DNA from 4 places in the Pseudoduganella sp. SL102 genome. Region 2 is predicted to be linked to each of the others. Evidence: predicted binding sites of a transcription regulator. Region 2 holds the regulator's gene; each other region holds the start of a gene.
The links. The regulator sigma-54, encoded in region 2, starts transcription at its own class of promoters, with help from an activator protein. The targets are predictions, from matches to a motif close to TGGCANGNAANCTGCTTT.
Positions count from the first base shown of each region.

Region 1: the regulator sigma-54 is predicted to act here: its motif matches at 898-915, upstream of OU994_RS17925 (circularly permuted type 2 ATP-grasp protein).
Region 3: the regulator sigma-54 is predicted to act here: its motif matches at 974-991, upstream of OU994_RS21880 (PEP-CTERM sorting domain-containing protein).
Region 4: the regulator sigma-54 is predicted to act here: its motif matches at 1,441-1,458, upstream of glnA (type I glutamate--ammonia ligase).

Region 1 is NZ_CP115554.1:4,233,235-4,235,435, forward strand. Features, by position in the region: gene OU994_RS17915 (SDR family NAD(P)-dependent oxidoreductase) at 1-200, opposite strand, end outside; gene OU994_RS17920 (chemotaxis protein CheD) at 243-758, opposite strand; gene OU994_RS17925 (circularly permuted type 2 ATP-grasp protein) at 964-2,201, shown strand, end outside.
Region 2 is NZ_CP115554.1:978,569-980,769, forward strand. Features, by position in the region: gene lptB (LPS export ABC transporter ATP-binding protein) at 1-460, shown strand, start outside; gene OU994_RS04170 (RNA polymerase factor sigma-54) at 499-1,974, shown strand; gene hpf (ribosome hibernation-promoting factor, HPF/YfiA family) at 2,115-2,201, shown strand, end outside.
Region 3 is NZ_CP115554.1:5,173,865-5,176,065, forward strand. Features, by position in the region: gene OU994_RS21870 (chemotaxis protein) at 1-440, opposite strand, end outside; tRNA gene OU994_RS21875 (tRNA-Gly) at 693-768, opposite strand; gene OU994_RS21880 (PEP-CTERM sorting domain-containing protein) at 1,078-1,998, shown strand; gene OU994_RS21885 (Na+/H+ antiporter) at 2,198-2,201, shown strand, end outside.
Region 4 is NZ_CP115554.1:1,765,496-1,767,696, reverse strand. Features, by position in the region: gene glnA (type I glutamate--ammonia ligase) at 1-1,379, opposite strand, end outside; gene OU994_RS07560 (rhodanese-like domain-containing protein) at 1,716-2,171, shown strand.

The DNA.
Region 1 (2,201 bases), 3.3 Mb from region 2:
AGGAACGCGGCCAGTTCGCCGCCTGCGAGCCAGGCCTGCAATGCGGCCGCGTCGGCCAGGTCGAGCGCGACCTGGTGCATTGCGGGCAGTGCCTGGTTGCCGTGGCGGGCAATGCCCATGACTTGCACGCCACGCGCCAGCAGCGCGCGCGCGACGCCCTCCCCCAGACCGCGGCTGTGTCCCGTAACGATGGCTTTCATGCTTCCTCCCAGACGAGCGAAAGCGCCATTGTAACGGTGCGCTCAGGCGGGGCCGAGGCGGCGCGTGTCGTAGGTCAGCGTGGCGCAATCGAGGGTGATACGCGAACCGAGGCTGCCGCCGAGGAACTGGTGGACCACGCGCAGGCCGTATGCCGCCATGGCGCGTTCGAAGGCAATGACGTTGCGCTCGCCGACCCGCATCGGGGACGGCAGGCGTTCGAAGAGGCTGGCGCCGCCTGCCGCGACGACTTCGAGTTCCGCATAGTCGGCCGGCCGCGCGCCCAGGCTGCGCAGCAGCGCCGGCACGGCATTGCTGACATAGCGGACGTCGACGCCCGTGTCACCGGCGGGCGCATCCCCGAGCAGGCAGTGCGCCAGTGCGCAGCGCTTCTTGCGGCGCCAGATGATGCCGATGCCGACACAGGAACCCAGCAGCGCCGTCAGGACCATGTCGCCGCTGCCGACCGCGAACGCGCCCGCCCACACATGCCGGGTATCGGCCTGCGGGGGACGTGGTGCGGAACCGGTCGTTGCCGGACGCGGGACGGTGATGGCCATGCGAACCCAATCGTGAAGTTGTCGGAAAAATGCGCGTGCCGGACATTGATTGGGTCGGCACGTAATGATGCACTGAGGAAACTCAACTGTAAAGGATTTTCACCGTCGCCGCAGGCGCATTTTCAATCGTGCAGCGACTTGGCACGTGTATTGCATAAACTTCCATATTCGCGGGAGGAAAACCATCGTGCAGTTCTACAATGAAATGACAGCGCCGGACGGCGTGCGGCCCCACTACCGGGAATTCGACAACTGGCTGGCCCAGCAGACACCTGAAGCGCTGGAACGCAAGCGGATCGAAGCGGACCTGACGTTCCGCCGCGTCGGCATCACCTTTGCCGTCTACGGCGACGACGCGGGCACCGAACGGCTGATACCGTTCGACGCGATTCCCCGCATCATTCCGGCGGCCGAGTGGGCCCACTTGCAGCGCGGACTGGTACAGCGCGTACAGGCGCTGAACATGTTCATCCACGACATCTATCACGACCAGCACATCATCCGCGCCGGCGTGGTGCCTGCCGAACAGATCTACCGCAATGCCCAATACCGGCCCGAAATGCAGGGCATCAGCGTGGTATCGGACATCTATGCGCACATCGCCGGCGTCGACATCGTGCGCGCCGGCGAAGGCGAGTTCTACGTGCTGGAGGATAACCTGCGGGTGCCCTCCGGTGTGTCGTACATGCTGGAAGACCGCAAGATGATGATGCGCCTGTATCCGGAACTGTTTGCCCGGCACCGGGTAGCGCCCGTGGACCATTACCCCGACCTGCTGCTGGACAACCTGCGCTCGGTGGCCCCGGTCGGCGCATCGGACCCGACCGTGGTGGTGATGACCCCCGGCATGTACAACTCGGCCTATTTCGAGCATGCCTTCCTGGCCCAGCAGATGGGTGTCGAACTGGTCGAAGGAAAGGATTTGTTCGTCAACGATAATGCCGTGTACATGCGCACCACGCGCGGCCCGCGCCGGGTCGACGTGATCTACCGCCGGCTGGACGACGACTTCCTCGACCCGCTGGCATTTCGCGCCGATTCGTCGCTGGGCGTGCCGGGGCTGCTGTCGGTGTACCGGGCCGGGCGCGTCACGCTGGCCAACGCCATCGGCACCGGCGTGGCGGACGACAAGTCGATCTATCCCTACGTGCCGGAGATGATCCGGTTCTACCTGTCCGAACAGCCGGTGCTGAACAACGTGCCCACTTACCAGTGCAGGAAGAGCGAGGACCTGCGCTACACCCTGGACAACCTGCCCGACCTGGTGGTGAAGGAAGTACATGGCGCCGGCGGCTACGGCATGCTGGTCGGGCCCGCCTCGACCAAGGCGCAGATCGAGGAGTTCCGGGCCCGCCTGCTGGCCCGGCCGGAAGGCTACATCGCCCAGCCGACGCTGGCCTTGTCGAACTGCCCCACCTTCGTGGCCTCGGGCGTGGCGCCGCG
Region 2 (2,201 bases):
GACCGTGGAAGAAAACATCCGTGCCGTGCTGGAGATCCAGAAGGTAAACGGCAAGGCGCTCACCAGGGCGGAGATCGACGAGCGGCTGAACGCGCTGCTGGCCGACCTGCAGATCGAGAAGCTGCGCGAGAACACGGCGCTGTCGCTGTCCGGCGGTGAACGGCGCCGGGTGGAGATCGCCCGCGCGCTGGCAACCAATCCCCGCTTCGTGCTGCTGGACGAGCCGTTTGCCGGCGTCGACCCGATCGCCGTGATCGAGATCCAGCGCATCGTGCGTTTCCTGAAGGAGCGCAGCATCGGCGTATTGATCACGGATCACAACGTGCGGGAAACGCTGGGCATCTGCGACCGGGCGTATATCATCAACCAGGGCAGTGTGCTGGCTTCCGGCCGGCCCGACGACATCATCGCCGACGAGTCCGTACGTCGTGTCTATCTGGGTGAACATTTCCGCATGTGAGCGGCCTTGACCAGACCTCAACCAGCTCCTAATCAGCCATGAAACAGTCCTTGCAACTGCGCACTTCCCAGCACCTCGCGCTGACGCCGCAACTGCAGCAGTCGATCCGGCTGCTGCAATTGTCCACGCTGGAGCTGCACCAGGAACTGGAACAGCTGCTGACCGATAACCCGCTGCTGGAGCGGCTCGACGATCCTCTCGACCGCTCGGTGCGCTTGCTGGCCGATGGCGCGATCAACACGACGCAAGGGGCCGGCGAGGCGCCACCGGAAGGCGGGCCGCCGCAGGATGCGCCCGCCGCGCCGGAACCCGAGCCGTTCGATGGCGGCGAGGGCGTAGGCCTCGATGCCGGCACCGGCGATACCGACTGGAGCAGCGCCGGCAGCGGCAAGGGGCCGGACGACGACGATGCCCGCCCCCAGCTGGAAGCCAGCCACCGCAGCCTGCGCGAGCACCTGATGGAGCAGATGCGCGTGACCGTGCTGGAGGCGCGCGACCGGGGCCTGGTGGAACTGATCATCGATGCGCTCGACGATAACGGCTACCTCGAGGAAAGCCTGGAAGAGATCCACGAGCGCATGCCGGAAGAGCTGGAAATCGAGATCGGAGAATTGCGCACCGCGCTCAACCTGCTGCAGAGCTTCGACCCGCCGGGCATTGGCGCGCGCAACGCTTCCGAGTGCCTGGCGCTGCAGATCCGGCGCATGCCCGGCGTGCCGCTGGTAACGCGGCGCATGGCGCTGTGCATCGTTGAAAAACACTTGCAGTGGTTTGCCCAGCGCGACTTCAACAAGCTCAAGAAGGCGCTCGACTGCGACGACGAAGACCTGCGTGAAGCACAGGCCGTGATCCGCCAATGCAACCCGCATCCGGGCGCCGCCTTCGCGGCCGACGTGTCAGACTACGTGGTACCGGATGTGGTGGTAAAGCGGGGGCGCAACGGCTGGATCGTCACGTTGAACAACGACGTGATGCCCCGCCTGCGTGTCAATGCGCTGTACGCCAGCCTGCTCAAGCAGGGCAAGGGCGAGACGCAGATGAATGCACAGCTGCAAGAAGCAAAGTGGCTGATCAAGAATATGCGCCAGCGCTTCGACACGATCCTCCGCGTGGCCCAGGCCATCGTCGAACGGCAGAAGAACTTTTTCTCGCATGGCGCGGTGGCAATGAGACCCCTTGTGTTGCGTGAAATAGCTGATACACTGGGTCTACACGAGAGTACTATCTCTCGGGTAACAACTCAAAAATATATGCTGACGCCGCATGGCATGTTTGAGTTGAAGTACTTTTTTGGCAGCCACGTTGCAACCGAAGCTGGCGGGGAAGCATCCTCGACTGCGATCCGGGCGCTGATCGTGCAATTCACAGGAGCCGAAGACCCGAAGAACCCTTTATCCGACAGTAAGATTGCGGACATGCTGGGTGAACAAGGCATGGTGATTGCGCGACGCACTGTTGCCAAATATCGCGAAGCATTGAAAATCCCCCCGGTCAGCCTCCGCAAATCGCTATAGCAGTTCGTTGCAAGCGCATTTGCAAACCCCTTTGCAAGCCCTTGCGGCAAATCCTGGTAGTGCTTGGGTTCCTCTGCGCCGCCTTGCCTGTTTTGGCGGATAACGCACGAACCTGTTATATCTTCTTTAGGAGTGTGTGTATGAATCTGACCATCAGTGGACACCATATCGACGTTACCCCTGCCATTCGCGAGTATGTGCAGAACAAGCTGGAACGCGTTAGACGC
Region 3 (2,201 bases), 3.2 Mb from region 2:
CTGGTGTCGCCATCGAGGCGGGCGATCGACGTCACCATGCCGGTCGCGTTGCTGCCTTCCGCGGTCAGCACCTGGCTCCAGTCCAGGCGCACGATTTCATCCACCGATTCGACGGCGAAGGCCTGCGTGGTGCGGGCGAACTCCGTCACCAGCATGATGTTCAGGCCCGTCTTCGGCTTGACACCGACGATCGCCGGCAAGTCCATCACGGGAATGATCTGGCCGCGCAGGTTCACCACGCCGAGCATGTGCGGCTGCGCGCCGGCCACCGCCGTCACGGGCGGCATCGCGACGATTTCGCGGATCTTGAACACGTTGATGCCATACAGCTCGGAACGGTCGCCATTTTCATCGCCACCGAGGCGGAACAGCAGCAGTTCGAATTTGTTCGTGTTGGTGAGGTTGGTGCGTTCGTCGATTTCCTGCTGTACGCTTTTCATCTGTAAATCCCCGGTGTCAAGGCTGGCCGCAAAGCGGCGTCGATGGGAGGCAGTATAGGCGAGAAAATTGGGCGCACCAGCGTTCCTGTACATTAAGACAATGCGGAATAGTGCCGAGAAACAACAGTATTGCAACCGGCCGCGCGATGGGGCATTCCGCACGCTGAACCACGGCGGGGATTGGGAAACAGCGGGGAAAGGAAAATAGAAAAAACAACGAAAACGGCAGCCCGAAGGCTGCCGTTTGAATCCTGGAGCGGGAGAAGAGTCTCGAACTCTCGACCTCAACCTTGGCAAGGTTGCGCTCTACCAACTGAGCTACTCCCGCAGAAGAGGCATGATTATGCCAGAACGTTTTGATCATTACCAGAGTCAATTGCACCGTCGCAGCCGTGTCCCGCAGCCATCGCCGGCTCGCCACCCCCGGGCCGATCGCCCGCAACCAGGCCAGCCACCGTCGGCATTCTTTGCACTTTCGCCAGAGAAGCGGCCGCGACATCGCCAACCCATTGAAGTTGCAACACAAATTTCTCTGGCACCAATAATGCTCCGTGGATAGCCAACCCGGTCTGTACCGGGTCACGCAACCAACCCTAGGGGCAAAAAAATGACTCGACCCAACACGATCCGACGCAACATGACCCTTCTCGTGGCAGCCGCGGCCGCCACGTTCGGCATGACACCGGCCAGCGCCGGCACATTCGCCTCGGCCATCCTGGACATCAACAACTTCAGGATCCTGAAGAGCGGCGGCGCCCAGTACCAGAACGCGGATTTCATCAAACTGGTCGGCGTCAACGATGCGCACGCCACGGCTTCGCTGAACGATACCTTGGTCAGCAAGTCGGCCATCGGCCCCCGGCCCGACGTGGCGCACCAGTGCGTGGGCACGCCCTGCCCGGCCTTCGGCGAGAACAATTTCACGCCATTCCATGCGGTCAAGCCGATGCTGGGCAACTTCGGCTACGCGGACCAGAATTTCATCGGCTCTGCCATCCTGGTGAATGGCGCGGCCACCGGCGCCCGCTCGCAGACGCGGGCCGACGTGGCCACCTCCCAGAACATGCAGTTCGCCAACAGCAACTCGTCGGTCGGCAGTTCGAACACGATGCTGTTCCGGCTCAACAGCAACGATACGATGACCTTCTCGTTCGACGCCACCGCGTTCGCGATGGCGTATGCGTCGCCCGAAGGACGGCCCGTCACCACCGCCAACGCCCGCATTTCCTGGAGCGTGAACATCGTCGACCTGAAGACCAATGCGCTGGTGTTCCACTACGCGCCCCAGGAGATCAACGGCATGGCGACGGTCAGCCGCACCCATGGCAACAACGGCACGTCGCTGTACACCCTCCCCGAAGGCACGAAGCACCTGCAGGAGACCTCGCAGAAACTGCTGGCGGACCGCGACTACCAGATCACGGTGCAGCACAACACGCTGGTCAGCGCGCTGCAGCAGGAAGTGCCGGAACCGGCCTCGCTGGCCCTGCTCGGCAGCGGCATGATCGCGATGGCGATCGGCCGCCGCCTGCCCCGCCGTCCCCGGCCACGCACCTGAGCCACAAGCCACGCGCCTGAGCACCCCTCCCTCCTGTTGCCCGCGGACCCTGCCGCGGGTTTTTTTTGGGGCCGCGATCCGGCGCCCCCACCGCGGGATCCTCCTTTGCCCCGCCCGCCGCGCCTCATCCTCCTATAATTGCACTGGTTCACTAATTAACAACCTTGCAGTCAAGGGCAACGGGGAGCAAGTCGCAACAATGG
Region 4 (2,201 bases), 790 kb from region 2:
GTGGTCTGGCGCATGCGGGTCACTTCCGTCATCTTCAGTTCGATGTAGGCATCGATCATCGAATCGGTGAACACGCCGCCGCGGGTCAGGAACTCGCGGTCCTTGTTCAGGTGATCCAGCGCTTCTTCCAGCGATGCGCAGACGGTCGGGATCAGCGCGTCTTCTTCCGGCGGCAGGTGGTACAGGTCTTTCGACGCTGCTTCGCCCGGGTGGATCTTGTTCTGCACGCCGTCCAGGCCGGCCATCATCAGCGCGGCGAAGCACAGGTACGGATTGGCCAGCGGATCCGGGAAGCGCGTCTCGATGCGGCGGCCTTTCGGGTTCGCCACGTGCGGGATGCGGATCGATGCGGAACGGTTGCGTGCCGAGTAGGCCAGCTTCACCGGTGCTTCGTAGCCAGGTACCAGGCGCTTGTACGAGTTGGTGCCCGGGTTGGTGATCGCGTTCAGCGCCTTGGCGTGCTTGATGATGCCGCCGATGTAGTACAGCGCGAAGTCCGACAGGCCGGCATAGCCGTCGCCGGCGAACAGGTTCTTGCCGTCTTTCCAGATCGACTGGTGCACGTGCATGCCCGAGCCGTTGTCGCCCACGACCGGCTTCGGCATGAAGGTGGCGGTCTTGCCGTAGCTGTGCGCCACGTTCCAGATCACGTACTTCATGTTCTGCGTCCAGTCGGCGCGCTCGACCAGGGTCGAGAACTTGGTGCCGATTTCATTCTGGCCGGCGCCGGCCACTTCGTGGTGGTGCACTTCGACCGGGATGCCCATCGATTCGAGGATCAGGCACATTTCCGAGCGCATGTCCTGGAACGAATCGACCGGAGGCACCGGGAAGTAGCCGCCCTTGACGGTCGGACGGTGGCCGCTGTTGCCGCCTTCGATGTCCTTGTCGGTCGACCAGGAAGCTTCGTCGGAATCGATCTTGACCATCGCGCCGGACATGTCGATCTTCCACTTCACGGAGTCGAAGATGAAGAATTCCGGTTCCGGGCCGAAGTAGGCGGTGTCGCCCAGGCCGGACGATTTCAGGTACGCTTCGGCGCGCTTGGCGATCGAACGCGGATCGCGGTCGTAGCCCTTGCCGTCCGACGGCTCGATCACGTCGCACTGCATGAACAGCGTGGTTTCTTCGAAGAACGGATCGATGTTGGCGGTGCTCGGGTCCGGCATCAGGATCATGTCGGATGCTTCGATGCCTTTCCAGCCTGCAATGGAAGAACCGTCGAAAGCATGGCCGCTTTCGAACTTGTCGATATCGAAGTGGGACACAGGCACGGTCACGTGCTGCTCTTTACCACGGGTATCGGCGAAACGGAAGTCGACGAACTTGACTTCGTTGTCTTTGACCAATTGCAGGACTTCTTCGGCGGTACGTGCCATTACTCATCTCCTAAGTGAAAAGGGCTGCCGTCACATTGTGCGGCGGTAACTCGCGTACTGTAATGCACGAAGCGTGCCAGCATTAAGCTTCTATCCATATGCGGCGAGTTACATTGATCTTGCTCCCTACGGAAACTAAAATCATCCGTACGGAAACGTGCGGCGAAATGCACCAGGATTGCGCATCCTAGACCTCGCCCAACTTTGGTGCAGATAGACCATTTTGCACCAATTTCGACCACCGCGCCCCAAAATGTGGCATACGTATCCAGGGCGAAATTTTCCTCGATACAAGCCCTTCGATGATAGAGACAGTTCCCAAGGATTTAACGCCAAATGAGCACCAACGACATTCTCGAGCGCGCCCGCGAGCGCGGCAATGGCCTGCCCTATGCTGGCGCAGTCACGCCCCAGGAAGCGCACCAGCTGATCCAGGGCAACCCGACCGTACGCCTCATCGACGTGCGCACCAATGCCGAGCGCGACTGGGTGGGACGCGTGGCGATCGATGATGCGCAGCATGGCGCCGTCCAGTGGAGCACCTATCCGGGCGGTGTACCGAACCCGGAGTTCGTCCAGCAGCTGAGCGCCATCGCCCGCAAGGACGACGTGCTGCTGTTCCTGTGCCGTTCCGGCGTGCGCTCCCGGCATGCGGCGAAGCTGGCCACCGAAAACGGTTTTGCCAACAGCTTCGATATCCTGGAAGGTTTTGAAGGCGACAAGAATGCCGAGGGGCATCGCAAGAGCGTGGGCGGGTGGTGCAAGGCGGGGCTGCCCTGGGTGGGGGCCTGATGGCCAGGGCCGCGGCTGCGAAGGCATCGA